Regions from separate parts of the Cellulomonas gilvus ATCC 13127 genome, predicted to be linked through region 3. Evidence: riboswitches for the same ligand, from Rfam matches in the RefSeq annotation. Region 3 holds a riboswitch; each other region holds the start of a gene.
What was found. Region 3 has a riboswitch for S-adenosylmethionine ahead of CELGI_RS00480 (methylenetetrahydrofolate reductase). Riboswitches for the same ligand answer to the same signal wherever they lie in the genome.

Region 1: another riboswitch for S-adenosylmethionine. It lies ahead of CELGI_RS13820 (aminotransferase class V-fold PLP-dependent enzyme); the one in region 3 lies ahead of CELGI_RS00480 (methylenetetrahydrofolate reductase).
Region 2: another riboswitch for S-adenosylmethionine. It lies ahead of CELGI_RS17805 (hypothetical protein); the one in region 3 lies ahead of CELGI_RS00480 (methylenetetrahydrofolate reductase).

What each region holds. Positions count from the first base shown of each region.
Region 1 covers NC_015671.1:3,036,372-3,045,976, forward strand. Annotated here, with positions in the region: gene CELGI_RS17645 (GNAT family N-acetyltransferase) at 1-769, opposite strand, end outside; gene CELGI_RS13805 (pentapeptide repeat-containing protein) at 855-1,442, shown strand; gene CELGI_RS13810 (TetR/AcrR family transcriptional regulator) at 1,429-1,989, opposite strand; gene CELGI_RS13815 (DUF2867 domain-containing protein) at 2,054-2,536, shown strand; gene CELGI_RS13820 (aminotransferase class V-fold PLP-dependent enzyme) at 2,546-3,964, opposite strand; SAM riboswitch class IV at 4,004-4,117, opposite strand; SAM riboswitch class I at 4,238-4,337, shown strand; gene CELGI_RS13825 (rhodanese-like domain-containing protein) at 4,342-4,755, shown strand; gene CELGI_RS13830 (O-succinylhomoserine sulfhydrylase) at 4,752-6,011, shown strand; gene CELGI_RS13835 (LLM class oxidoreductase) at 6,067-6,636, opposite strand; gene CELGI_RS13840 (ATP-binding cassette domain-containing protein) at 6,880-9,258, shown strand; gene CELGI_RS13845 (diacylglycerol/lipid kinase family protein) at 9,388-9,605, opposite strand, start outside.
Region 2 covers NC_015671.1:941,304-950,908, reverse strand. Annotated here, with positions in the region: gene alr (alanine racemase) at 1-883, opposite strand, end outside; gene CELGI_RS04415 (bifunctional ADP-dependent NAD(P)H-hydrate dehydratase/NAD(P)H-hydrate epimerase) at 910-2,403, opposite strand; gene CELGI_RS04410 (LLM class F420-dependent oxidoreductase) at 2,461-3,447, shown strand; partial or broken gene CELGI_RS17805 (hypothetical protein) at 3,811-4,014, opposite strand; SAM riboswitch class IV at 4,101-4,207, opposite strand; gene CELGI_RS04400 (holo-ACP synthase) at 4,271-4,624, opposite strand; gene CELGI_RS04395 (MazG nucleotide pyrophosphohydrolase domain-containing protein) at 4,621-4,968, opposite strand; gene glmS (glutamine--fructose-6-phosphate transaminase (isomerizing)) at 4,968-6,824, opposite strand; gene coaA (type I pantothenate kinase) at 6,953-7,918, shown strand; gene CELGI_RS04380 (DedA family protein) at 7,919-8,620, opposite strand; gene CELGI_RS04375 (peptide deformylase) at 8,750-9,400, opposite strand; gene glmM (phosphoglucosamine mutase) at 9,397-9,605, opposite strand, start outside.
Region 3 covers NC_015671.1:103,259-112,863, forward strand. Annotated here, with positions in the region: gene CELGI_RS00460 (helix-turn-helix domain-containing protein) at 1-149, shown strand, start outside; gene CELGI_RS00465 ((deoxy)nucleoside triphosphate pyrophosphohydrolase) at 386-793, shown strand; gene CELGI_RS00470 (MalY/PatB family protein) at 823-1,956, opposite strand; gene metE (5-methyltetrahydropteroyltriglutamate--homocysteine S-methyltransferase) at 2,161-4,491, opposite strand; gene CELGI_RS00480 (methylenetetrahydrofolate reductase) at 4,548-5,558, opposite strand; SAM riboswitch class I at 5,595-5,691, opposite strand; gene CELGI_RS00485 (hypothetical protein) at 5,777-5,962, opposite strand; gene CELGI_RS00490 (DNA-3-methyladenine glycosylase I) at 6,060-6,641, opposite strand; gene hrpA (ATP-dependent RNA helicase HrpA) at 6,709-9,605, opposite strand, start outside.

The sequences.
Region 1 (9,605 bases), 590 kb from region 3:
GCGCGTGCGGGGCCGGGTGCGCGAGGTCCAGGTAGTCGCCCTCGATCACGGCGTGCGGCACGTCGGCGCGGGTCAGCAGCGCGTGCAGGGCGTGCGCGACCGTCGTCTTGCCGACGCCGGAGCGCCCGCCGATCAGGACGACCGACGACCGCTCGTCGTCGGTCAGGTCGCGCGCCCCTGCGTCGGGCTCGCCGACCGTCTCCCCCAGTCGCGTGAGCAGGCGCATGCGCGCCGCGGGCCACTCGTCGGCCAGCACCGCCAGGTACGCGGAGTCGCCACGTGAACCGTCGGCCGCGACGCGGTGCCCGCGCAGCACGCCCTCGTCGCGCGCGCCGAGGCGCCGGACCGCGGCGAGCGAACGCGCGTTGCGCGTGTCCACCCGGAACGCGACGCGGTGCATGCCCCACTGCTCGAACGCGAGCGTCATGAGTGCGAGCTTGGTCGCGGGGTTGACGTGCGTGCCCCACACGCGCGGGGCGTAGAACGTGTGGCCGAGCTCGAGGCGACCCATCGCGCGGTTGATCTCGTACAGCGACGACGAGCCCAGCACCTCGCCCGTCGCGTGGTCCAGCACCGCGAACGCGACGCGCGCGGGGTCCTCGAGCGCCGCGTGCACCTGGGCAGCCATCGCGGCCTCGTCACGCGGCGTGGGGCTGGACATGCCGCGCCACACCCGGTCGTCGACGAACGCGACGAGCGGCGCCGCGTGCTCGGGGGCGAGCGGCACCAGCCGCACGCCGTGGCCGGTCAGGGTCAGGTCGTGGTGCACGGGCGCGATGCTGCCACGCGGATCACCGGCGCAGGGACCCGATTTCACGGGCACCGCTGTGGGCGCACGCTGGCACAGTGGGGCCGTGCGACTCGAACCCGGTGGGGACTACGACGGCCTGACGCTGCGCGGCGAGCGGCTCGAGGGGCAGGTGGCCGACGAGGCGCGCTTCCTGGACTGCACGTTCGAGGACTGCGTCCTGGACGACGCGGACCTGGGCCACGCGCGCCTGGTCGACACCACGTGGACGGGGGTGCGCGCCGCGACGCTGGGCCTGGCGGGTGCCGCGTGGCAGGACGGCGCGCTGACCGACTGCCGCCTGGGCGCGGTCCAGGCCTACGGCGCGCGCTGGACGCGCGTGGTGGTGACCGGTGGCAAGGTCGACTACCTGAACCTGCGCGACTCGACGCTCGAGGACCTCCGGTTCGTCGGTGCGGTGATCGACGAGCTCGACCTGGCGCGCGTGCGCGCGCGGCACGTGGTGTTCGAGGACTGCCGCGTCCGCCGGCTCGACGTCACGGGTGCGACCCTGACCGGGGCGGACCTGCGCGGCATCCGGGACCTGCAGCGGCTCGACGGTGTCGCGGGGCTCGCGGGCGCGACCATCAGCGCCGAGCAGCTCGTCGAGCTCGCCCCCGCGCTGGCCGCGCACGTGGGGCTCACGGTCGGCTGAGCGGCTCCGCCAGGACCATCGCGAGCGCGGTGGGCACCAGGCCCGGGTCGTCGAGCGCGTCCAGCCCCACGTGCTCGAGCTGCTGCAGGCCCAGCACGGTCGCGAGCGCGACGAGCGAACGCCGGCGCGCCTCGTCGGGACCGTGCCCCAGCTCGACCAGCAGACCCGCCAGGTAGTCCACGCGGCGCTGCGAGACCCTGCGGACCGCGTCACCGACACCCTCGGCCGCGGCCTGCGTGTAGAGCAGCGCGGTCGCGGGCGTGCGCCGCATCCGCGCGACCGCCCCGAACAACGCCTCGAGCCGCTGCGCGGGCGTGCCGCCGGCCTCGGCAAGCGCGATCACCGCGTCGGTCTCCTGCGCCTCCCACCGCTCGACCACCGCCCCGACCAGGGCCGCACGGTCGGCGAAGTGCCAGTAGAACGAGCCCTTGGTCGCACCCAGCACCCGCGCGAGCGGTTCGACGCGCACCGCGGCCAGCCCGTCGGCGAGGAAGGCGGAGTACGCCGCATCCACCCAGTCCTGCTGCGTCGTCGTGGCCTTGACCATGATCCGTACGCTACCGTACGGTCGTCTCCATACGGCACCGTACGGATCGACGAGGGGAACCGCGATGAGCACCGAGACCCGCACCTGGACCGATGCCGCGCGCGTGCGCTTCTCGCTCGCGCTTCGGGACTGGAGCCCCGACTTCGCCGACGCCGCGATCGTCGCGCTCCCGCCGGGCGCACCCACCGACCCCGCGCTGTGGGCCCGCACGATCTTCGGGATCCGGAGCATGCCGGGGTGGATCCGCGTCGCGCTCGTCGTCCGCCAGGCCCTCGCGCCGCTGATCGGCGTCCGGCGCGCACCGCGGGACACGTTCGCGGTCGACGAGGTGGTCGGCGACGAGGCGCTCGTGAGCGCCGACGACACGCACCTCGACTTCCGGTGCGGCGTGGCCGTGGACGCCGACGCGCGCCTGGTGCGCGTGACCACGGGCGTCCGGCTGCACAACCGGCGCGGTCGGCTCTACTTCGCGCCCGTGCGCCTGGTGCACCCCGTCGTGGTGGACCAGATGCTGCGGCGCGCGGCACGCACGCTCACACCGCGCTGAGGGGGCGCCTCAGTCGAGCGCGGGGCCGCACGCGGCCGCAGCGGTCGCGGCCAGGTGGTCCAGGCCGTGCACCGCGAGCAGCGGACGCGTGTCGTCGACCACGGCCCAGCAGCCGTCCACCACCTCGTACGACGAGCGCGCACCCTCGGTCACATAGGCGTGCAGAGCCGCGACCAGGCGGTCCACCGCCTCGCTCGTGGTGCCGACGCCCACGGACGCACGGATGGCCCCGCCCGAGGCGCCCAGCCGCGCGAGCAGCGGGTGCGCGCAGAACCGGCCGTCGCGCACGCCGATGCCGTGCTCGGCCGCGAGGTAGGCGGCCACCAGACCCGGGTCATGGTCCGCGACCGTGAACGTCAGGACACCGACCGGCTCGTCGGAGTCCGGCCAGATGCGCGCGACCTCGACCCCAGGGACCCCCTCGAGCCCCTGCACCAGGCGCGTGCGCAGCGCACGCTCGTGCGCCTCGAGCGCACCCGCGGGCAGCGCGGCGAGCGCGTCGCACGCCTCCGCGAGCGCGATCGCGCCGATCACGTTGGGCGAGCCGGCCTCGTGCCGCGCGGGTGCGGGCTGCCACACGGTGCGGTCGCTGCGCACGTCACGCACCGCACCGCCACCCGCCAGGTACGGCGTGCCCGAGTCGAGCCAGTCCCGGCGGCCGACGAGGACCCCGGCGCCGAACGGCGCGTACGTCTTGTGCCCGGAGAACGCGACGTAGTCGGCTCCCGTGCGCGCGAGCGAGAACCCGCGGTGCGGCACCAGCTGGGCCCCGTCGACGGCCACGCGCGCGCCCGCGGCGTGCGCGATCTCCACCACGCGCCCGACCGGCAGCGCCTCACCCGTCACGTTGGACGCACCCGAGACGGTGACCAGCGCGTACGGCTGGCTCGCGAGCTCGGCCGCGAGCGCGTCGAGCGTCCCGGCCACGGTCGGGGCGATCGGCAGGATCGTGGTGCGGTGGCCGTTCGGGTCGCTCGAGCGCAGCCACGGCAGGAGGTTGGCGTGGTGCTCGAGGTCGAGCACGAGCACGCGCCCACCCGCGGGCACGACACCCGCCAGCAGGTTGAGCGAGTCGGTGGTGTTGCGCGTGACGATCGCGACGTCGTCCTCGCGGGCGTCGACGAACCGCGCGACGGCCTGGCGCGCGGCCTCGTACAGCGCCGTGGAGACCTGCGAGAGGTAGCCCGCGCCACGGTGGACCGACGCGTACAGCGGCAGCACCTCGGTCACGCGCTCCGCGACTGCCTGCAGCGCGGGTGCGCTCGCGGCGTAGTCGAGGTTGGCGTAGACGCGCTGCGTGCCGTCCACCAGGGGGACGGTGGTGTCGCCGCCCACCACAGGCAGGAGCGCGTCGACGGGGCCGGCCGCTCGCTCGTGCGTCGCGTCCGCGACTGCAGGACAGGCGGCGTGCTCGGCGATCGCGGTCATGGGGGTACCTCCACGGATCCGGGGACCCACATACCGGTGGCCCCGCGCTTGCCGGCACCGGACGGTGCACGGCCTGGTCGTCACCCGGGGCACCCCACCGCGGAGGAGGGTTGCCGGCCAGCGAGCCGGGGCTTCGCGCTGGCGCTCATGACCTGTCCGTAAGGGTGACGACCGTGCGCGCGGCCTGTCAACGGCGGCCCGGTGGCGTCTCACAAGGCGGGACACCGTGTTCATCAGATGGATGGACGCCCGAGGAGGGCGCTACTCTCGTCGCCACCATCCAGAGCGGCCGAGAGATCTGGCTCGATGACGCCGCAGCAACCCGCGGTCCCCCGGGACCGGAGCAGGGTGCTACCGCCAGGACCGATGGAGGCGACATGAGCTACGCAGGCGACCTGACCCCCCGGCAGGCGTGGGACCTGCTCCAGTCCGACGAGAACGCGCTCCTCGTCGACGTCCGCACGCAGGGCGAGTGGGACCAGATCGGTGTCCCGGACGCCGACGCGCTCGGCGGCCGCGCGGCGTTCGTCGAGTGGGTGACCCCCACGGGCCCCAACCCGACGTTCCTCGACGAGCTCGCCGGTGCCGGTCTGCAGGCCGGCGACGGGCGCACCGTCGTCTTCCTGTGCCGCTCGGGCGTGCGCTCGGTCGCGGCCGCGGTCGCCGCGACCGCCGCGGGCTACGGACCCGCGTACAACGTGCTGCAGGGCTTCGAGGGCGACATCGGCCCCGACGGCGAGCGCGGGCACGCCGGCTGGCGCGCCGACGGCCTGCCGTGGCGGCAGGCGTGAGCGCGGGCGACCGCCCCACGCCCGGTCCCGGCTCCTGGGACGCCGGCCGCACCCCGCTCGGCTCGCTGCGCCCGGACACGCTCGCGGTCCGCGGCGGGCAGGTGCGCTCGCAGTTCGGCGAGTTCTCCGAGGCCGTGTTCCTCACGCAGGGGTTCACGTACGACTCCGCCGGCCAGGCCGAGTCCGCGTTCGCGGGCGACGTGGACCGGTTCCTGTACTCGCGCTACAACAACCCGACCGTCTCCACGTTCGAGGAGCGGCTGCGCCTGCTCGACGGCGCGCAGGCCTGCACCGCCACCGCGTCGGGCATGTCCGCGGTGTTCACCGCGCTCGCCGCGATCGTCGGGCAGGGCTCGCGCATCGTCGCGGCTCGCGCGCTGTTCGGCTCGAGTGTCGTGATCTTCGACGAGATCCTCGCGCGGTGGGGCGTGCGGACCGAGTACGTCGACGGGCACGTGCTCGAGCAGTGGCAGGCCGCGCTCGCGACCCCGGCCGACGTCGTGTTCTTCGAGACGCCGTCCAACCCGATGCAGGACCTGGTGGACGTCGCGGCGGTCAGCAGCCTCGCGCACGCGGCCGGAGCGGTCGTCGTCGTCGACAACGTGTTCGCCACGCCCGTGCTGTCGCGGCCCCTGGACCTGGGCGCGGACGTCGTCGTGTACTCGGCCACCAAGCACATCGACGGTCAGGGCCGCGTGCTCGGCGGCGCGATCCTGGGCTCGTCGGAGTACGTGCGCGGCCCCGTGCAGACGCTCGTGCGGAACACCGGCCCGTCGCTGTCGCCGTTCAACGCGTGGGTCCTGCTCAAGGGGCTCGAGACGATGTCGCTGCGGGTCCGGCACCAGGCCGCCTCGGCGCTCACGCTCGCGCGGTGGCTCGAGGACCACCCCGCGGTCGAGTCCGTGCGGTACCCGTACCTGCCGTCGCACCCGCAGCACGAGCTCGCGCTGCGTCAGCAGAGCGGGGGTGGCACGGTCGTGACGTTCACGCTGCGCACGCCGGCCGACGCGGGCGCCGCGAAGACCGCGACGTTCGGCGTGCTCGACGCGCTGCGGCTCGTGGACATCTCCAACAACCTGGGCGACGCCAAGTCGATCGTCACGCACCCCGCGACGACCACGCACCGCAAGCTCGGGCCGGAGGGTCGTGCGCGGGTGGGGATCGGCGAGGCGACCGTGCGGTTCTCGGTCGGGCTCGAGGACGTCGAGGACCTGCGCGAGGACCTGGACCAGGCGCTGAGCACGCTCGTCGGCTGAGCCGCCGGCCGGCTGCTCGGCGGGGGCGTCCGGCAGGTGCCGGCACGGCCTGCCGTCAGGCCGTGCGCTGCAGCGCGGCCGTGACGCGGTCGACGTGCGCGGCCGACGGGCCCGTCAGGTGCAGGTGCACCGCATCGACGCCCGTGCGCCGGGCGAGCGCGGAGGCCTCCTCCGCGAGCCGCTCGACCGGGGCCACCAGCCAGGTGGACTCCGGCGACCACGCCGCGTGGCTGAACGCCGCGGTGTACGCGAGGTTGGCGCGCCGGCGCGCGGCGTCGGCCTCGTCGTCGGCGACCACCGTCTCCACCTCGAGCACCACGCGGAGCTCGTCGCGCGTGCGGCCGACGGCTGCGACCTCGTCGTCCAGCATCGCGACGAGCGCGCGCACCGCGGGGTGCGTCGGCAGCGCGGCGGAGAACCGGATGCGCACCACGTCCGCACGCGCGCCGGCCAGCGCGAGGGTCGTGGGGTTGAGCGAGCCTTCGTCGAGCACGAACTCGACGTGCCGACGGGCCTCGTCGGAGAACGGCTCCGACGTGCCTGCGGTGAGTCGCTCGATGGGCAGGCGCTCCGCACGCGGGTGGTCGGCGGAGCGGGCGTGCGTGAGGGTGGCAGACGTGCGCATGGGAGTCCTCGGGGCGTGCGGGGTGCGCTGCGGGGGCCGTCGGCCGCGGGCGCGCGGGGTCGTCAGCTGAGCTGACAACACACCCGGCACGAGAACATGGCAGGACAGTAGCCGCCCGGACCCGCGCGTGACCAGGGCGGCGGCGCACGCGTGGCGGATCTCACCCTGCACGGCGGACGGGGGCTGCGCGTGGCGGACCCCGGCGGCAGGATGGGCCGGGCCGCCGCATCGAGGGAGACGACGATGACCACGTCCACGACGACGAGCGCCGGTCAGGCGCCGCACGCCGCCGACCGGCACGACCTGATCCGGGTGCGCGGTGCCCGGGAGAACAACCTCAAGGACGTCAGCATCGAGCTGCCCAAGCGTCGCCTGACGGTGTTCACGGGCGTCTCCGGCTCCGGCAAGAGCTCGCTCGTGTTCGGCACCATCGCGGCCGAGTCGCAGCGCATGATCAACGAGACGTACAGCGCGTTCGTGCAGGGCTTCATGCCCAACCTGGCACGCCCGGAGGTCGACCTCCTCGAGGGTCTGACCACCGCGATCATCGTCGACCAGGAGCGCATGGGCGCCAACTCGCGTTCCACCGTGGGCACCGCGACGGACGTCAACGCGATGCTGCGCATCCTGTTCAGCCGCCTGGGCGACCCGCACATCGGGCCGCCCAACGCGTTCTCGTTCAACGTGCCGTCGGTCCGGGGCAGCGGCGCCGTCACCGTCGGGGAGGGGGCGGCCGTGACGCGCACGTTCACGCAGCTGGGCGGCATGTGCCCGCGGTGCGAGGGGCGCGGGCAGGTCACCGACTTCAACCTCGCCGCGTTGTACGACGACACGAAGTCCCTCAACGAGGGCGCGCTGACCATCCCGGGCTACAGCATGGACGGCTGGTACGGCCGGATCTTCAGCGGCTGCGGCTTCTTCGACCCGGACAAGCCCATCCGCGAGTTCACCGAGCAGGAGCTGGACGACCTGCTGCGCAAGGAGCCCACCAAGATCAAGATCGAGGGCATCAACCTCACGTACGAGGGCCTGATCCCGAAGATCCAGAAGTCGTTCCTGGCCAAGGACGTCGACGCGATGCAGCCCCACATCCGCGCGTTCGTCGAGCGCGCGGTCGTGTTCACCGCCTGTCCGGAGTGCGACGGGACGCGGCTCGCGGAGCCCGCGCGCTCGTCCCGCATCCGCGGCGTCAACATCGCCGAGGCCTGCGCGATGCAGATCAGCGACCTGGCGGCGTGGGTGCGCTCGCTCGACGAGCCCTCGGTCGCACCGCTGCTGACCTCGCTGGGCGAGACCCTGGACTCGTTCGTGGACATCGGGCTCGGCTACCTGAGCCTCGACCGGCCGTCCGGCACGCTGTCCGGCGGCGAGGCGCAGCGCACCAAGATGATCCGGCACCTGGGGTCGTCGCTCACGGACGTCACGTACGTGTTCGACGAGCCGACGATCGGCCTGCACCCGCACGACATCCAGCGCATGAACGAGCTGCTGCTGCAGCTGCGCGACAAGGGCAACACCGTGCTCGTGGTCGAGCACAAGCCCGAGGCGATCGCGATCGCGGACCACGTGGTCGACCTGGGACCCGGCGCCGGCAGCGCTGGGGGCGAGGTGGTGTTCGAGGGCACGGTGGACCAGCTGCGCTCCAGCGGGACCCTCACCGGCCGGCACCTCGACGACCGCGCACGACTCAAGGACCACGTCCGCTCGCCGTCCGGGACGCTCGAGATCCGCGGGGCCGCGACCAACAACCTCCAGGAGGTCGACGTCGACGTCCCGCTCGGCGTGCTGGTGGTGGTGACCGGGGTCGCCGGCTCGGGCAAGAGCTCGCTGATCCACGGCTCGCTGTCCGGGCGCGAGGATGTGGTCACCGTGGACCAGACCGCGATCCGCGGCTCGCGGCGGTCCAACCCCGCCACCTACACCGGGCTGCTGGACCCGATCCGCAAGGCCTTCGCCAAGGCCAACGGCGTCAAGCCCGCGCTGTTCAGCGCCAACTCCGAGGGGGCCTGCCCCACCTGCAACGGCGCGGGCGTCATCTACACCGACCTCGGCCCGATGGCGACCGTCACCTCCACGTGCGACGACTGCGAGGGCAGGCGGTTCCAGGCGTCCGTGCTCGAGTACCGACTGGGCGGCCGGGACATCAGCGAGGTGCTCGCCATGCCCGTGACCGAGGCCGAGGCGTACTTCGGCGAGGGTGAGGCCCGGACGCCCGCGGCCCACAGGATCCTCACGCATCTGCGCGACGTCGGGCTGGGCTACCTGAGCCTCGGGCAGCCGCTCACCACGCTGTCCGGTGGTGAGCGCCAGCGCCTCAAGCTCGCGATGCACATGGCCGACAAGGGCGGCGTCTACGTGCTCGACGAGCCCACGACCGGTCTGCACCTCGCCGACGTCGAACAGCTCCTCGGCCTGCTGGACCGGCTGGTCGACTCGGGCAAGTCCGTCGTGGTGATCGAGCACCACCAGGCGGTCATGGCGCACGCGGACTGGATCATCGACCTCGGCCCGGGGGCGGGGCACGACGGCGGTCGCGTCGTGTTCCAGGGCACGCCCGCGGACCTGGTCGCGAGCCGTGCGACTCTCACCGGCGAGCACCTGGCCGCATACGTCGCGAGCTGACGCGCTCTCGCGCCTGGGTGCGGGCGACGCGGGTCGCCGCCGTCGTCGGACCGAGCCGGGTGCGCGGGCCGGGAGCGGGTCCGAGCGGGTGCGCTTGCCGGGAGAGGGTCCGAGCGGGTGCGCGGGGTCTCAGGCCTCCGGCTGAGCCGGTGCGCAGACGTGCAGGGCGCCCGCGCGGACCCGGACGTCCAGCGATCGGCCGTCGTCGATCACGTCGCCGTCGATCTGGCGGGGCTGCGGACGATCGCTGCGGACACGCACGCGGGTGCCGCGCAGGATCTCCCTCCGGGGTACACGCTCGCGGCGCAGCGCCACGCCGACCACGAGCTGGATCCAGTGCCCGATGT
Region 2 (9,605 bases), 840 kb from region 3:
GGATGCCGTCGGCATACCCGAGCGGCACCACGCCCAGCACCGTGTCGTGCGTCGTGACGTACTGGTGCGCGTAGGACACGCCGTGGCCCGCCGGCACGCGCTTGACCGTCGCGAGCTCGGCCTCGAGCGTCATCGCGGGCACCAGGCCGTAGTGCTCGGGCCCGCCCAGCTGCGGGACGGGCGACAGCCCGTAGACGGCGATGCCCGGCCGCACCAGGTCGTAGTGCACCTGAGGCGACGTCAGCGTCGCGGCCGAGTTGGCCAGGTGCCGCACCTCGAGCGCGGCGCCCGCGGCCTCGACCAGGTGCACCGCGTCGGCGAAGACCGCGTGCTGCGTACGGACGGTCGGGTGGTCGGGCTCGTCGGCGAACGCCAGGTGCGACCACACGCCGACGAGCGCCACGGCCCCCTCGGCCTGCGCGTGCAGCGCGGCGGGCAGCACGTCGCCCAGGTCGGCCGGTGTGAGGCCGTTGCGGCCCAGACCGGTGTCCACCTTGAGGTGCACGCGTGCCGTCCGGCCGACGAGCCGCGCGGCGGCGACGACCTCCACGAGCGCGGACGCCGACGAGACGGCCACGTCCACGTCCGCCTGGATCGCCTGCGCGAGGGGTGCGCCGGGCGCGTACAGCCACGTGAGGATGCGGGGGCCGGACACGCCCGCGGCCCGCAGCGCGATCGCCTCGCCCATCTGCGCCGTGCCGAGCCACGTCGCTCCGCCCGCGACCGCGGCGCGGGCCGACGGGACGAGCCCGTGCCCGTACGCGTCGGCCTTGACGACCGCCATCAGCTCCGCGGTCGGCGCGTGCGCGCGCAGCTGCCGCACGTTGCTCGTGATGACGGACAGGTCCACGACGGCCCGGGCGGGTGCGTTCACGTGCCTCATCCTCGCACCGTCCGCGCACGGGTCGCTCAGCGCGACGCCAGCAGCGCGCGGATCGCCTCGGGGAGCGCCCGCGCCACCGAACGGGCCGCGACGGGACCACCCGGGTTGGCCACGTGCGCCGCGTGCCCGTGCACGAGCGCCGCGGCCGCCGCGAGCGCGGGCGTGAGCGTGGGGTCGGCGAGCACGTCGTCCGCGCGCGCCGCGAGCACCGCACCGAGCAGCCCGGCCAGCACGTCGCCCGCGCCCGCGGTGGCGAGCCACGCCGGGGCGTCGGCCTGCGCGTACGTGGCCTGGTGCACGCCCACCACGACCGTCACGGGCCCCTTGAGCAGCACGGTCGCCCCCGTGACGTCATGGGCCACGCGCGCCCAGCGCAGCGGCTCGGCCTCGACCTGCTCGCGCGTGACGCGCTCGCCACGCACCGTGAGCAGCCGGGCGAGCTCGCCCGCGTGCGGCGTGAGCACCACGTGCGCCGGCACGTGCGCGGGCAGCAGCTCGAGCGCGCCCGCATCCACCACCGCGGGCTCGCCCCGCAGCCGCACGCCCTCGAACGCGTGCTCGATGCGGCGTCGCTGCGCGGCGTCGTCGGGCGAGACGCCGGGACCGAACACCCACGCCTGCACACGTCCCGCGCCCAGCACCACCTCGGGGCGGCGGGCCACCACCAGGTCCCCCACCTCGCCCAGGTAGCGCACCATGCCCGCACCCGCGAGCACCGCCGCGGTGGTCGCGAGGACCGCGGCGCCCGGGTACCGGCGCGCACCCGCGACCACGCCCAGGACGCCGCGCGTGTACTTGTGCGCGTCGGGTGCCGGCACGGGCCACACCGCAGCCGCATCGGCCGGCTCCAGGCGCGCGACGGCCGGACGCTCGGGCAGCTCCAGCCCGATGTCCACCACCTGGACCGCGCGCGTGAGGCCCGCGGCGGGCGGCAGCAGCAGGCCGGGCTTCGCACCACCGAACGTGACCGTGAGATCGGCGGGCAGCACCACGCCGGCCGCGGTCCCGTCGTCCACGCCGATGCCCGAGGGCGTGTCCACCGCGACGACCACCGGCGAGCCGGGCAGCGCGCGCAGCGCGGTGATGAGCAGGGCCGCGACGCCGGTGAGCCCGCCCGGGCGTGCGCCCAGGCCGAGCACGCCGTCGATCAGCACGTCCGCTCGTGCAGCGGTCGCCGCGGCGGCGGGCACGCCCGCGTCGTCGACGTGCGTGAGCCGGCCGCCCGCCGCCAGCAGCGCGGCGCGCCCCTCGTCGTGCACGTGCGGCACGAGCGCGAGGCCGTGCACGTCGACGCCACGGCGGCGCAGCACGGCGCCCGCGTGCAGCGCGTCGCCGCCGTTGTTCCCGGGCCCGACCAGGAGGACCACGCGCGCCCCGGGGACGGCGGTCCCGCGCTCCCGCACGACGCGCAGCACCGCACCCGCGAGCGCGGACGACGCGCGCGCCATGAGCGGCACCCCCGCGGCCAGGAGCGGCTCCTCCGCGGCGCGGACCTGCGCGGACGTCCAGGACAGCAGCACGCGTCCATCCTGGCCGACCGACGGGCGCCGTGCGCGTCCGGCGGTAGCGTGGCCGGCATGCGCTTCGGACTCTTCATCCCTCAGGGCTGGCGGCAGGACCTCACGGGCATCGAGCCCCGCGAGCACTGGGCGGTGATGAACGGCCTGGCCCAGCACGCGGACGCGGGCACGGCGTTCGACTCGATCTGGGTGTACGACCACTTCCACGCGGTCCCCGAGCCCAACGGCGAGGCGACGCACGAGGCATGGAGCCTGATCAGCGCGTTCGCCGCGAGCACGTCCCGGGTACGCCTCGGTCAGATGTGCACGTGCATGGCCTACCGGAACCCGGCCTACCTGGCGAAGGTCGCCACCACCGCGGACGTGATCTCCGGCGGCCGCGTCGAGATGGGCATCGGTGCGGGCTGGTACGAGCACGAGTGGCGCGCGTACGGGTACGGCTTCCCCACCGCGGGCGAGCGCCTGGCCATGCTCGACGAGGGCGTGCAGATCTTCCGGCAGATGTGGACCGAGGGCGTCGCGACGCTCGACGGGACGCACTACCAGGTGTCGGGCGCGCAGCTCTCGCCGCTCCCGCTGCAGGCCGGCGGTCCGCCGCTGTGGATCGCGGGCGGCGGCGAGAAGAAGACGCTGCGCATCGCCGCGCAGCACGCGCAGTACACGAACTTCGACGGCACGCCCGAGACGTTCGCGGCCAAGTCCGCCGTCCTGGCCGAGCACTGCGCCGCCGTCGGCCGGGACTTCGCGGAGATCACGCGCTCCGCCAACTACAACGTGGTGATCGGGGCGACCACGGCGGACGTCGAGGACAAGCTCGCCTGGATCGAGGAGCACTACGCCCGGACCGTGCCGGAGCGCGCGGCCGGCGTCGCGGCGGACCTGCGTCGCGGACCGTTGGTCGGCACGCCCGAGCAGGTCGTCGCGAAGCTCCACGAGCTCGAGGCGCTCGGCATGACGTACGCGATCACGTACTTCGCCGATGCCGCGTACGACCGGTCCAGCATCGAGCTGTTCGAGCACGAGGTCGTCCCGGCCCTGCGCTGACGCGGCCGCGTCCGCGGCCGACCGCAACGGCGCGCACGTGGCGTACGTCGTGGATCCCGAGTAGGACACCGACACGCGCCACGTGCCCTTCGTGAGCCTCGGCAGCGACGGGGCGGCCTCGCCGTACCGGAGCGTGGCGGTCACGACCTTCCGGACGCTCCCGCGCTGCACCGTGACCGTGACCTTCCCCGTCGGCGTCGCCAGGCCGGACGCGGTCGTCACGGTGACGGCCACCCTGCCCGTGGCCCTCGTCGTCGGGACCGTGGTGACCTTCGCGGTGACCTTGGACACCGTGCCCCGCGCGACCGTGAGGCGCGCGCTCGCGCTCGCGCCCGCGACGTTCGCGCTGCCCGCGTACCTGGCCGTGAGGCCGTACGTCGCGACCGCGAGCGTCTTCGGCAGCGCGACGACGGCCGTCCCCGCGCTCGCGAGCGTCGCCGTGACCGCCGCACCGGCGCCGCCGAGCGTCACCTTGCCCGCGGCCGGCCGGCCGGTGGCGTCGGTGACGACGACCGTGACCTTCGCGGGCTTCCCGTAGGTCGTCCGCGGAGCGGTGACCGTGACCACGGCCGCGGCCTTCGTGACGGTGAGCGCGGTCGCGGCGGACGTCGAGGATGAGAAGACCCCGTCGCCCCCGTAGACCGCGCGCACGGTGTAGGCGCCCGCGGCGCACGACGGCCTGGTCGTCACCCGGGGCACCCCGCCACGGACGGAGGGTTGCCGGTCTCCCAGCCGGGGCTTGGCGGAGACGCTCATGACCTATAGCCGACCCGATCGGTCGGCCTTTCTGTAGGCAGTTTCTAGCGGGTCCGCGCGCACGGCGTCAGTCGCGCTCGGCGACGACCATCGCGGACGCGATGCCCGCGTCGTGCGAGATCGACAGGTGGAACCGCGTGACCCCGAGCTCGGCGGCACGGGCCAGCACGGTGCCCGTCACCTCGACGACCGGCTGTGCGCCTGCGACGCGGCGCACGGTCGCGTCCTGCCAGGACATGCCCGGAGGTGCGCCGAGCGCCTTGGCGATCGCCTCCTTCGCGGCGAACCGCGCCGCGAGCGACCTGTCGGCCAGCTCCCGCTCGTCGGGTGTGAAGAGCCTGTCACGCAGCCCGGGGACGCGCTGCAGCGTGGCGGCGAACCGCGCGACGTCCACGACGTCGATCCCGACGCCGACGATCACGGCGCGGGCTCCGGCCCGACCCCGCGGTCGCCGTCCTGGACCAGGTGGCGCCAGCGGAACCACTTGCGCTCGAGCGCGTCGTCGACGTCCACGCCCGTGCGCTCGGCGACCAGCAGCAGGTGCGCCAGCACGTCCGCGACCTCGTCGCGCAGTGCGGCGAGGCTCTCGTCCGACGACGTCTCGTGCCGCGAACGCCCCGACCACGCGAGGTACGCGCGCGTGAGCTCGCCGACCTCCTCGCCGAGCTTGAGCACCAGCCAGTCGTCGGTGCGCTCGATGCCGTGCAGCCGCGCGTAGACCCGGGAGATCGCCTCGACCTCCCGCTGCGCGGCCGCGAGCTCCACTACTCGACCGTGACGGACTTGGCGAGGTTGCGCGGCTGGTCCACGTCGAGCCCCTTCGCGGTCGCGAGCTCGCACGCGAAGATCTGCAACGGCACCACCGCGAGCAGCGGGGCCAGCAGCGTGGGCGTCTGCGGCACGTAGAAGACCTCGTCCGCGAACGGACGCACGGCCTCGTCACCGTCCTCCGCGATCACGAGCGTGCGCGCGCCACGCGCCCGGATCTCCTGGATGTTGGAGACCACCTTGGAGTGCAGCGAGTGCCGCCCGCGCGGCGAGGGCACGACGACGAACACGGGCTGACCCGGCTCGATCAGCGCGATCGGTCCGTGCTTGAGCTCACCCGCCGCGAAGCCCTCGGCGTGGATGTACGCGAGCTCCTTGAGCTTGAGCGCACCCTCCATCGCCACCGGGAAACCGACGTGCCGGCCCAGGAACAGCACCGACTGCGTGTCCACCATCCAGCGCGCGATCTCCTGGATGCGGCCCGCACGGTCGAGCACCTGCTGGATCTTGTCCGGGATGGCGCGCAGCTCGCCCAGGATCGCGGCCACCTCGTCGGCGTACATGTTGCCGCGCAGCTGCGCCAGGTACAGGCCCAGCAGGTAGGCGGCCGTGATCTGGGCGAGGAACGCCTTGGTGGAGGCCACCGCGATCTCGGGCCCGGCGTGCGTGTAGAGCACCGCGTCCGACTCGCGCGGGATCGTCGAGCCGTGCGTGTTGACGATCGCGAGCACCTTCGCGCCCTGCTCACGTGCGTGCCGCACCGCCATGAGCGTGTCCATGGTCTCGCCCGACTGCGAGACGGCCACGACGAGCGTGCGCTCGTCGACCACCGGGTCCCGGTAGCGGAACTCGTGCGCGAGCTCGACCTCCACCGGGATGCGGCACCAGTGCTCGATCGCGTACTTGGCGACGTGCCCCGCGTACGCGGCCGTGCCGCACGCGACCACGACGATCTTGTCCACCTGGCGCAGCAGCGCCTCGTCGATCCGGACCTCGTCCAGCACCAGGCGGCCCTGCACGTCGGTGCGGCCCAGCAGCGTGTCCGCCACCGCGTGCGGCTGGTCGTGGATCTCCTTGTCCATGAAGGAGCGGAAGCCGCCCTTCTCGGCGGCGGCCGCGTCCCAGTCCACCGTGTAGCGGCGCGCGTCCGCCGGTGCGCCGTCGAAGTCGGTGACGGTCACCGAGTCCGGCGTGATCGTGACCACCTGGTCCTGGCCCAGCTCGAGCGCCTCACGCGTGTGCGCGATGAACGCGGCGACGTCCGAGCCCAGGAAGTTCTCCCCCTCGCCGAGCCCGACCACCAGCGGCGAGTCGTGCCGCGCGCCCACCACGGTGTCCGGCGCGTCCGCGTGCACGGCCAGCAGCGTGAACGTGCCGTGCAGCGTGCGGGCCACCGCGGCCATCGCCACCGTCAGGTCCCCGGCACGCTCGTACGCGCGCGCCAGCAGGTGCGCGACGACCTCGGTGTCCGTCTCGGACGTGAACTGCGCACCCTCGGCGAGCAGGTCCGCCTTGAGCACCGCGAAGTTCTCGACGATGCCGTTGTGGATGACCGCGAGCCGGCCCGCGACGTGCGGGTGGGCGTTGACGTCGGTCGGGCCGCCGTGCGTGGCCCAGCGCGTGTGGCCGATCGCGGAGGTCGCGTCCGGGAGCGGGCGCGCGTCGAGCTCCTCGACCAGGTTCGCGAGCTTGCCGGCCTTCTTGGCGGTCGCGAGCTCCTGCCCGGGCGCGACGAGCGCGACCCCCGCGGAGTCGTACCCGCGGTACTCCAGGCGGCGCAGGCCCTCCAGGACCACGTCGAGCGGGCGGCTGCTGGCGACCGGGCTACCGACGTAACCGACGATTCCACACATGGCCGCGAGTCTATCCGCGCTCCCGGCGCCGCCGGCTGCGGCCAGGCGTGACGCTCCTCGCTCCCCCGGGCGGCCCCGTGGAGGGTCATCTGCGCCGCGGCGCGCACCGGGTCCGGCACAATCGGGACGTGCTCCCGTCGCCGACGACCCCCACCGCGGCACCCGCGACCCCGTACGTCGACCTCGACCGTGCGGCGTGGCGGCGGCTGTCGGCATCGACCCCGCTGCCGCTGACCGATGCGGACGTCGAGCGCCTCGCCGGCATCGGCGACCCGATCGACCTCGCGGAGGTCGACGCGATCTACCGGCCGATCTCCCGCCTGCTCGACCTGTACATCGAGGCCACGCGCGGCCTGCATGCCGCGGCGTCGACGTTCCTGCGCGAGGACATCACGCCCACGCCGTTCGTCATCGGCGTCGCGGGTTCGGTCGCGGTCGGCAAGTCCACGACCGCGCGGCTCCTGCGTGAGCTGCTGGCGCGCTGGCCCGCGACGCCACGCGTGCAGCTCATCACCACCGACGGGTTCCTGTACCCCAACGCCGAGCTCGAGCGCCGCGGCCTGATGCAGCGCAAGGGCTTCCCCGAGTCCTACGACCGGCGCGCGCTGCTGCGGTTCGTCTCCAAGGTCAAGGCCGGCCGACCCGAGGTCACGGCGCCCGTCTACGACCACCTGACGTACGACATCGTGCCCGGCGCGCAGACGGTGGTGCAGCGGCCCGACGTGCTGATCGTCGAGGGGCTCAACGTGCTGCAGCCCGCACGGCCGTCGTCCGAGGGGACGTCCAGCCTCGCGGTGAGCGACTTCTTCGACTTCTCGATCTACGTCGACGCCAAGCCGCGCGACGTGCGGCAGTGGTACGTGGACCGCTTCCTCAGCCTGCGCCGCACGGCGTTCGCCGACCCCGCGTCCTACTTCCACCGCTACGCGGCGCTGTCCGACGACGAGGCGGTCGACCGTGCCGAGTCCATCTGGGACTCGATCAACGCGCCGAACCTCGAGCAGAACATCCTGCCCACCCGCAGCCGCGCGACGCTCGTGCTCACCAAGGGGGCCGACCACAGCGTCGAGCGCGTGCGGCTGCGCAAGCTCTAGTCAGATCGCGGTGCGGTCCCGCGCGTCGTCGTCGACCACCGGCGGCACGTCCGGCGCGTGGTCCTCCGCGACCGGCAGGACCACCGGTGCCGCGTCGCCGGGTGCGCGGCGGTCCAGCCACAGGCGCAGCAGCCAGTCGACGAGGATCCCGATCACGATGCCGCCGACCACGCCGACGCCCACCGCGAGCAGCGGCGAGTGGTCGGCCAGCGCGGCCCCCGCGCTCACCCCGATCGCGGTCGAGTAGCACGCCCACGTGATCGCGCCGATGGCCGCGACGAACGTGAACCGGCGGCGCTTGTAGCGCACCGCACCCGCGGTCATGTTGACCGCGACGCGCCCGATCGGCACGTAGCGCGCCGCGATGATGAACGCCGCGCCGCGCCGCTCGAGGGTCCGCTCGGCCCAGGCCAGTGCGGCCTGTCCCTTGCCCGACCGGAAGAGCCGCAGCTCGTGGACGCGCACGCGCGCGCCGATCGAGTACGCGATCTGGTCGCCGGTGAACGCGCCCAGGGCCGCGACCGGGATGAGCAGCGCGAGGTTGGGCTCGCCGCCCGGGCCCACCGCGAGCGCGGCCAGCGCGATCACCACCGACTCGCTCGGCACGGGCGGGAAGAAGCCGTCGATCGTCGCGAACAGGTACATCACGAGGTAGACCCAGGGAGACCCCGCGAGCGCGAGCGCCCAGTCTTCGAGTCCCACCGTGCGCTCCGTCCGTCCGCTGGCGCCCCTGACCGGACGACCACCCCACCGCCCACCGTACGTTCCGCGCGGCGCCCTGACATCCGGGTGTCCACCCACGACGCCCGGAGCGGCCCTGCCGGTCGCGCGTCAGCTGGTCAGGGTGAAGCCCAGCGCGGCCGCGGCCGCCTCGGGGCGCGGCTCGCCCGCCCACCGCACGCCGATCTCGTCGGCGGCCGCGAGCGAGCGCAGCTCGGCGCGGTCCAGGTACAGCGTCCCGCGCAGGTGGTCGGTCTCGTGCTGCACGATGCGCGCCGCCCAGCCCGTGACGACCTCGTCGAGCGCACGCCCGGTCTCGTCGAACCCCGTCAGGCGCACCGCACGGTGCCGCGCGACGACGGCCTGGTACGCCGGGACCGACAGGCAGCCCTCGTAGAACGAGGCACGTTCGCCGGACACGGCCTCGTAGCCCGGGTTGACCAGCACACGGAACGCGAGCGGCGCACGTTCGCGGACCTCGGTGAGGGTCTCGCTCGGCACGCCGGGGTCCTCGACCACCGCGAGCGCGAGGGGCAGGGCCACCTGCGGTGCGGCCAGGCCGACACCGGGTGCGGCGCGCATGGTGCGGTGCATGAGCGCCAGGAGCGCGGCGAGCTCGTCGTCGTCCAGCTGCCCGTCGTACGGCAGCGCGACCGCGCGCAGCACGGGGTGACCCGCGCGCACGATCGGCGCGGTGCCCTCCCCCGCGAGGTCGAGCAGCTCACGCACCAGGTCGCGGACCTGGGTGTCGCGAGCCGTCACAGGGCGAGCCGCTCGCGCACCACGTCCGCGAGCGCACCCGCGACCTCGTCGGCCTCGGCCTGCGTCGCGGCCTCGACCATGACGCGGACCAGGGCCTCCGTGCCGCTCGGGCGCAGCAGCACGCGACCCGTGCGGCCCAGCCGCTCCTCGGCCGCGGCGACCGCGGCGAGCAGCGCCTCGTCGTCGGTGCGCGTCTTGTCGACGC
Region 3 (9,605 bases):
CGGAGGACGTCACCCTCGAGGAGATCGCGACGCGTCTGTTCGTCACCCGCAACACCGTCAAGTCGCAGGTCCGCAGCGTCTACCGCAAGATCGGCGCGTCGACCCGCGCGGAGGCGGTCGCCTGGGCCGTCGCGCACGGGATCCGCTGAGGCCGACGCTGCACCCGACGCCCCACCCGCGCCGCACGGACCTCGCCCCCCCACGCGAACCGCCCGGCACGCACCCGCGGGACCTGCACCCGCGCACCCGCCCCCACCTGACCAGCCGCGCCGCCCACGACGACGAAGCCGCGCACGGCACGACGAACGGCCCGCCCCATCGCCGGGGCGGGCCGTTCCGCCGTTCGTCGTCGGCGGGGGTGGTGCGGGCCTGGCACACTCGCGCCATGTCACCTGTGCTCGTCGTCGCGGCCGCGATCGTGGACGACCTCGACCGGCCCGACGAGCTGCTCGCGGCGCGGCGGGCGACCCCCGCGAGCCTTGCCGGGAGGTGGGAGTTCCCCGGCGGGAAGGTGGACGGCGACGAGACGCCCGAGGCCGCGCTGCACCGCGAGATCCGCGAGGAGCTGGGCGTGCGCATCGCGCTGGGTGCCGAGGTCGTCGGGCCCGACGAGGGGATGTGGCGGCTCTCGGAGAAGTACGTCATGCGGCTGTGGTGGGCCGAGCTGGTCGCGGGAGTGCCCGAGCCGCTCGTGGAGCATGACGCGCTGCGCTGGTTGCCGCGCTCCCGCTGGCTGGACGTGCCGTGGCTCGACGCCGACGTGCGCATCGTGGAGCACCTCGACGGCCTCTGACCTGGTGGTTCAGCCGTGGGCGAACGGCATCACGGCGCGATCGCCGCGATGCGGCGCACCGCCTCGGTGAGGATCGCGGGGGACGTGGCGATGTTGAGCCGGACGTGTCCGGCCCCCGGCGCCCCGAACGTCGGACCGGGGTTCACCGCCACGCGCGCCTCGCGCAGCAGCACGCGGGCCGGGTCCTCGACGCCCGGCAGCACCGCGCGCAGGTCCAGCCACGCGAAGTAGGTGCCCGCGCCGGGCGTCCACCGAGCGCCCGGCAGGTGTTCGTCGAGCAGCGCGCGCAGGTGCACCCGATTGCCGCGCAGCTCGGTCAGCACCTGGTCCAGCCACGGCCCGCCCTCGCGCAGCGCCGCGCAGTGTGCGACCACCGGCACGTGCCCCACGCCGTGCTCCACCAGCTCGTCGATGCGTGCCAGGTCCGCCACCGCATCCGACCCCGGCACGGCCACGGCCGCCTTGAGGCCCGCCAGGTGGAACGCCTTCGAGGCCGAGTGCAGCGCGATCGCGTGCGGGATCACCGTGGTCGCGGGCGTGAACGAGCCGTCGAGCGTGAGCGGTGCGTGCACCTCGTCGACCACCACGCGGACCCCGTGCCGGACGGCGAGCTCGCCGACCGCGCGCAGCTCGTCGGACGTGTGGACCGTGCCGGTCGGGTTCTGCGGGTGGCACAGCAGGAACGCCGCGGGTCGGCCGCCCGCCGTCGCCGTGCCGAACGCCGCCTCGAGCGCGGCCAGGTCCAGCCGGTGGTCCGCACCGAGCGGTGCCTCGATCACGTGCCGGCCCGCGCGGCGCAGGTACGCCCAGAACGGCGGGTACACGGGTGGGTTCACGACGACCGCGTCGCCCGGGCCGGTCAGCAGGCCGACCATCTCGACGACGCCCGCCATGATCTCCGGCACCAGCCGCATGGCCGACGGCTGGGTGGTCCAGCCCCAGCGACGCTGCGCGAACCCCGCGAACGCCTCCTGGTAGGCCGTGCCCACCGGGTAGCCGGTGTCGCCGCGGCGGACGGCGTCGCTGACCGCCCGGACCACGGGCTCGCACACCTCGACGTCCATCTCGGCGACCCACAGCGGGAGCACGTCCTCGGGGTACTGCCGCCACTTGGCGCTGGTCCGGGTGCGGAGCTCCGTCACCGGCACGTCGAAGATCGCCACCCCCCGACGCTACCCGCCCCATCCCACCCCCCGACCTGGCGGTCATCTACCAGTTCGGCGACGGGAACGGCGCGGGCCCCCCACCCCACCCCGCCGACCTGGCGGATAACTACCAGTTCGGCGAGGGGGAAGGGTCGGGTTCGCCCACCCCGCGCCGCCGACCTGGCGGATAACTGCCAGGTCGGCGAGGGGGAGGGTGGGGCGTCAGAGGGTGGTGCGGACAGCCTGGGTGGCCGCGAGCATGTGCTCGAGGCTCGCCGTGGTCTCCTCGTAGCGGCGGGTCTTGAGGCCGCAGTCGGGGTTGACCCACAGCTGGTCGACCGCGATGGCCTTGACCGCACCGCTGAGAAGGTCGGTGATCTCCTCGACCGACGGGACGCGCGGGGAGTGGATGTCGTACACGCCCGGGCCGACCGCGCGCGGGTAGCCCGCGGCCGCGATGTCCTCGACGATCTCCATCTTCGAGCGGGCCGCCTCGATGGACGTCACGTCGGCGTCGAGGCCGTCGATCGCGCCCATGATCTGGCCGAACTCGGAGTAGCACAGGTGCGTGTGGATCTGGGTGTCCGGACGCACGCCGGCCGTCGAGAGCCGGAACGAGCGCACCGACCAGTCGAGGTAGTCCGCGTGGTCGGCCGCGCGCAGCGGGAGCAGCTCGCGCAGCGCGGGCTCGTCGACCTGGATGATCGCGATGCCCGCGGCCTCGAGGTCGGCGATCTCGTCGCGCAGCGCGAGGCCCACCTGGTTGGCGGTCTCACGCAGCGGCTGGTCGTCGCGCACGAAGCTCCACGCCAGGATCGTGACCGGGCCCGTGAGCATGCCCTTGACGGGCTTGCTGGTCAGCGACTGCGTGTACGTGGTCCAGTCGACCGTGATCGGCCTGGGCCGCGACACGTCGCCCCACAGGATCGACGGGCGCGTGCACCGCGAGCCGTAGGACTGCACCCAGCCGTTCTCGGTGACCGCGAAGCCGTCCAGGTTCTCGGCGAAGTACTGCACCATGTCGTTGCGCTCGGGCTCGCCGTGCACCAGCACGTCCAGGCCGATGCGCTCCTGCAGCTCGACGACGCGGCGGATCTCCGCCTTCATCTCGTCGGTGTACTGCTCGTCCGTGAGCTCGCCCTTGCCGTGCGCGGCGCGCGCCTTGCGGATCTCGGGCGTCTGGGGGAACGAGCCGATCGTCGTGGTCGGCAGCGGCGGCAGGTTCAGGCGGGCGGCCTGCGCCTCCTTGCGGCCCTCGAACGCGCCGCGGTTGAACGCGTCCTCGGTCAGCGCGGCCGTGCGCTCGCGCACCTCGGGCCGGACGACGCCGGGTGCGCCGCGGCGGGAGGCGACCGCGTCGGCGGCCTCGAGCAGCTGCTCGTGGATCGCCTCACGGCCCTCGGTCAGGCCCTCGGCGAGCGTGACGACCTCGACCACCTTCTGGTCCGCGAACGCGAGCCACGTGGTGAGCGACGCGTCGAGGTTCGGCTCGTCGGCCGTGTCGTGCGGCACGTGGAACAGCGACGTGGACGTGCCGACCGTGACGGCGGCCGCGCCCAGCACCTCGAGCTGCTCCAGGATCTGGAGCTTGGCGTCCAGGTCCGCGCGCCAGATGTTGTGGCCGTCGATCACGCCCGCGACGAGCGTCTTGGTCTCGAGGCCCGGCACGGCCTGCGTGGGCACCGCACCCTTGACCAGGTCCAGGCCGATCGCCTCGACGTCCGTGGCCGCGAGCACCGGAAGCGCCGCGTCCAGGTCGCCGTAGGGAGCGGCGACGAAGATCGCGGGGCGCTGCGGGCGCGTGAGCTCGGTCGCGAGTGCGCGGTACGCCTCGACGGTCGCCGCGAGCAGGCGCTCGACCGGCACGTCGATGCTCTCCGAGACGAGCGCGGGCTCCTCGAGCTGCACCCACGTGGCACCCGCGGCCGCGAGGTCGCGCAGCAGGTCCGCGTAGACCGGCAGCAGGTCGGGCAGGCGGTCGATGGGCAGGAAGCCCTCGGGCGCGCCCTCGGTCGCCTTGGCCAGTGCGAGGTACGTGACGGGGCCGACGAGCACGGGCCGCGTCAGCACGCCGTCGGCGAGCGCCTCGACGAACTCCGCGACCGGACGCGTGCCGGCGTAGCGGAACTCCGTCTCGGGGCCGATCTCGGGGACCAGGTAGTGGTAGTTGGTGTCGAACCACTTGGTCATCTCGAGCGGGAGGTCGTCGCCGCGGCCGCGCGCCACGGTCGAGTAGCCGGCCAGGTCCAGGCCGCCGTCCTCGTCGAGCAGGTCCGCGAACCGCGCGGGGATCGCGCCGACGACCGCGCTCGCGTCGAGCACGTGGTCGTAGAACGAGAACGCGCTGGGGATGGCCGGCACGTCGGTCGGCAGGCCCAGCTCGGCCAAGCGGTTCCGGGTACGACGACGCAGCTGCGCGGCCGTCGCCTCGACCTCCTCGGCCGTGGACCGGCCGGCCCAGAAGGCCTCGATGGCCTTCTTGAGCTCGCGGCGCGGCCCGATGCGCGGGTAGCCGAGCACGGAGCCGGTCGGGAACTGCGGGGTCTCGCTCATCAGGGTCCAGCCTTCGCGTGTCGTGGTGGTGCGGTGGTCGGTGCTGCGGCGGTCGCTCAGCGGCGGGTCGCGCCGTCCAGGTGCGCGCCCTCGAGCAGGTCGAGCGCGGCCTCGTGCGTGTTGTACGTGTAGACGTGGACGCCGGGGGCCCCGCCGTCCAGGATCCCGTTGATCAGGTCCACGCCCGCGCGGATCCCGCGGCGGTGCCGCTCGAGCTCGTCGTCGGCCGCGCCCAGGTGGTCCAGCAGGTCCCGCGGTACCGGCACGCCCGTGAGCTCCTGCACGCGCAGCAGCCGGGCGGGGTCCGTGGTCGGGATGATGCCGGGGATGATCGGGATCACCACGCCGGCCGCGCGCGCCTCGGCCACCAGGCCCAGGTACGCCTCGGCGTCGTAGAACACCTGCGTGATCGCGAAGTCGGCGCCGGCCTCCTGCTTCGCCAGGAGCGACGCGACGTCCTGCGCACGCGTCCCGCCGGTCGCGGCGTTGCCGCGCGGGAAGGCCGCGACGGACACCGACAGCGGACGCACGCGCGCACGCACCGCCTGGGACGGGCTCGCGACGCAGCGGCGCGCCTCGATCTCACGCAGCAGCTCCACCAGCGCGCTCGCGGTCTCCACGCCCTCCGGGTGCGGCCGCCAGTCCGGCTCGCCCGCGGGCGGGTCGCCCCGCAACGCCAGGAACGAGCGCACGCCCTCGTCGAGGAACTCCTCGACGATCGCGGTGATCTCCGCGCGGCTGGTGCCGACGCACGTCAGGTGCGCGATCGGGGACAGCGACGTCTCCTGCAGCAGCCGGGACACGAAGGCGCGCGAGGTCGCGCGCGTCTTGCCGGCCGCGCCGTACGTCACCGAGACGAAGTCGGGGTGCACCGACTCCAGCTGGCGCACGGTGGCCCACAGGCGAGGTGCCGCCTGGGGGTTGCGGGGCGGGAACAGCTCGAACGAGATGGTCGGGCGGTCCACCGAGCCGAGCGGTCGCGGCGCGGGTGCGACGTGCTCACCGGTGGTGCCGCGCGGCTGGGCTGCTGGCGTGGTGACAGGGGGTTCCACGGTCGGGGCGCTCATGCGCGCGACCTCAGACACAGGGTCTGCGACATCGTCTCTCCATCGACCCTGGCGGAAGCACCCACACCCTCGTCGCGGAGGGGGGTTGCTGCGGCGTCAACGAGCCAGGTCTCTCGGCCGCTCTGGATGGTAGGCCGCGATCGTACGAGACAGACCACATGCTGAGCAAGGGTGCCCAACAGGCGAGACGATGCAGGTCGCCGGGGAGAGACGTCCTGTCAGCGGTGCTGCTGGCGCAAGGGCTGCGCCAGCTCGGTGACCGGGCTGCCGGCGCCCGGCACCGAGAGCAGCCCGGCCTCCACGGCACGCAGCACCTGGGTGTCGAGCGGCTTGACGCCGCCCAGCGCCTCCTGGGCGCCGCGGACGGCCTCGAGCCGGCCGTCGGGGTCGGGCAGATCGGTCATGCGCGGAACTGTAACGTCCCGTCAGGGCGCCTGCCGAGCCCATGTCCACCAGATCACCCGGCGGGAGCACAGCCCGCGGCTGAGTCACCGCGGGGACTCAACCGACCACCGACGGGCAGGTCGCCAGGTGGTCGTCGACGAGCCCGCACGCCTGCATCGCCGCGTAGGCCGTGGTGGGCCCCACGAACCGGAACCCGAGCGACTTGAGCTCTTTGGCGAGCGCACGCGACTCGGGCGTCGTGGCCGGGACGTCCGCCCAGGTCGCGGGGCGCACGTGCTGCGTGCGGTCGGGTGCGAAGGACCAGAACAGCGCGTCGAGCGTGCGGCCGGCCGCGTGCAGCGCGAGCAGCGCGTGGGCGTTGGCGATGGTCGCCTCGATCTTCTGCCGGTTGCGCACGATCCCGGTGTCGCCCAGCAGCCGCGTCACGTCCTGCTCGTCGAACTCCGCGACCACCGCCGGGTCGAAGCCCGCGAACGCCGCCCGAAACGTCTCCCGTTTGCGCAGCACGGTGATCCAGGACAGGCCCGACTGGAACCCCTCCAGCGCGATGCGCTCGAACAGCGCCTCCTCGCCGTGCACCGGGACGCCCCACTCTTCGTCGTGGTAGCGCTCGTACAGCGGGTCGCCGTCACCGAAGCACCGGCCGGTGACGGGATGCGGGGCGGGAACGTCGGTCATGGCCCGCAGTCTGCCGCGCGCCGCCGACACCGTGGTGCGCACCTGTGGACGGGCGGGCCGCCGCGGGTCACGTGAGCGCCGTGAGCGCCTTGCGCACGCGCTGCACCGAGACGGGCACGGGGGTGCCGAGCTGCTGCGCGAACAGCGAGACCCGCAGCTCCTCGATGAGCCACCGCACGTCTGCGACGCGCTCGGGCGCCGCACCCGCGGCCGCGGCGAGCGCGTCCTGCAGGTCGCGCACCTGCCACGCCAGGTCCGCATCCCGCTGCGGACCCTGCGCCGCCTTGTCCAGGCGGTGCCGGGCCGCGCGCAGGTAGCGCGTGAGGTGGACCAGACGCGCTGCGCCGGCCTCGACCACGAAGCCCGCGTGCACCAGCCGCTCGGACTGCTCCCGCACGTCGGCGGCCGTGGCCAGCAACGCCAGGCTCGTCGTCCCCCGGAGCGCGACGTCGAGCTCGCGCCACGCCGTGAGCACGTCCACGAGCGTCCCGACGAGCGCGTGCACGCGGTCCTCGAGCCGGTCCCGCACGTACGCCCGCACGGCCGCGTAGTCCGCGGGCGTGCGGACGTCGTGCGGCGCGCGCGACCCCAGGTGCTCCGCGACGAGCGCATCGATCGCGGCCAGCTGCACGTCCTCGACCAGCGCCTCCCGGCTCGGGTACGGGTTGGCCGCGAGCGCGAGCGCCTGTGCACCCGACCAGCGGGACGTCACGCGGCCGGGCGTCAGGCCCACGTCGAGCAGCAGCAGCCGGCGCAGGCCCGCGCGTGCGGCCGCCGGGCGATGCGCCTCGTCGGCGAGCGTGCGGACGGCCACGGTTCCGCCGTCCTCCACCAGCGACGGGAACGCGCGCACCACGGTGGCGCCCGAGCTGCCCTCGACCACGTCGGGCAGCGTGAGGTCGTCGGGCCACGTCGTCAGGCCCGTGCGCGTGACGGACTCCGCGAGCCCGGCCGGCGACGAGCCCGCATCTGCGCGCCGCGCGGGGACAGACCGGGGCGTGGCGGGACCGGCCCCCGCCGCGGCGCCGGGGCGACGCGCGCCGGCCGACCCGTCGGCGGCGGGCTGCGCGTCCAGGCCCGCCTCCCGCATCGCCTGCCGCATGGCCTGGCGCACCGCGGTGTCCACCGCGTCCTGCGCCTGCCCCGCGAGCCGGTGCTGCAGCACGGCCAGGTCCCGACCCTCGTCGACGATCCCGCCGCGGTCCCCCACCACGCGGAACGTGAGGCGCAGGTGCGCGGGCAGCCGCTCGTCGTCGAACGCGTCCGCGGGCACCTCGACGTCCCGTACGGCCCGGACCGCGCGCGCGAACGACTCGTGGAAGGACGGTGCGGCGTCGCCCGCGCGCACGGTGTCCTCCCAGGACGCGGTGTGCTCGCGCAGCCACGACGCGACGGCCCGGCCGACGTCGGGTGCGGGGACCAGCTGCACGCGCACGGGTTTGGGCAGCGAGCGGATGGTCGCGACGACGAGCTCGTCGAGCAGGCCGGGCACCATCCAGCCGAATCCGTCGGGCGTGACGCGCGGCAGCTGCGCGAGCGGGATGTGCACGGTGACGCCGTCGGCCTCGGTGCCGGGCTCGAACTGGTACGTGAGCGGGAAGGACACGTCACCCTGCGGCCAGCGGGACGGGAAGGACGCCTCGTCGATCGCGTGCGCGTCGTCCGCGACCAGGAGCGCACGGTCGAACGTCAGCAGGTCGGGTGCGGACCGCTGCGCCTTCTTCCACCACTGGTCGAAGTGCCGTGCGGAGACCACGTCGTCGGGGACGCGCTCGTCGTAGAACGCGAAGAGCGCGTCCTCGTCGGCCAGGAGGTCCGCGCGACGGGCGCGCGCCGCGAGCTCGGCGGCCTCGGCCAGCAGCCGGCGGTTCTCGTGGAAGAACCGGTGGTGCGTGGTCCACTCGCCCTGCACCAGCGCGTGCCGCAGGAACAGCTCACGCGCGTGCGCGGGGTCCACGGCCGAGAACAGCACGCGCCGCCCCGCGACCACCGGCATGCCGTACAGCAGGACGCGCTCGGTGCACATCGCGGCACCCTGCTTGGTGGACCACGCGGGCTCGGAGTAGGAGCGCTTGACCAGGTGCGCGCCCAGCTCCTCGGCCCACGCGGGGTCGATGCGGGCGGCGTCCCGGGCCCACAGGCGCGACGTCTCGACGAGCTCGGCCGCCATGACCCACGCGGGCGGCTTCTTGGCGAGCCCCGAGCCGGGGAAGATCGCGAACCGGGCGCCGCGCGCGCCCAGGAACTCGTTGCGGCCCTTGCGGTCCGGCCTCCCGGCGGGTCTCCGGTCACCGCGGCGCGGCGCGGCCACCTCGGTCGCCTCCTGCATGCCTACGTGCGAGAGCAGGCCCGCGAGCACCGACCGGTGCACGGCGTCCGCGTCCCACTCGCGCCGCAGCTCGCCGCGGCGCGGCCCGGTCTGCTCGGCCTCGTCGGGCGGCGCGGGCTCGCTCGTCGGGCGCGGCTCGCGGTCCTGCACCGGGCCCGTGCGGGCGGGTGCCGCCTGGCCGGGCAGCTGCTTGGCCAGGTCGCGCAGCTGCGTGACCACGTCCTGCCACTCGCGCACGCGCAGGTAGTTGAGGTGCTCGGCGCGGCACATCCGCCGGAACGCCGAGCCGGACAGCTCGCGCTGCTGCTCGCGCAGGTAGGTCCACAGGTTGAGGTAGGCCAGCAGGTCCGAGGTCGGGTCCGCGAACCGCGCATGCAGCGCATCGGCCTTCTCGCGCTCGTCGACGGGACGTTCGCGCGGGTCCTGGATGGACAGCGCGGCGGCCACGACGACGACCTCGCGCAGCACGCCCCGACGCGCGGCCTCGACGACCATGCGCGCCAGGCGCGGGTCGACGGGCAGCAGCGCGAGCGCACGTCCGGTCTCGGTGAGGCGCGTGCCCGAGGGCCCGGTCTCGAGCGCGCCCAGCTCGGTGAGCAGCTGCACGCCGTCGCGCACCGCGCGCACGTCGGGCG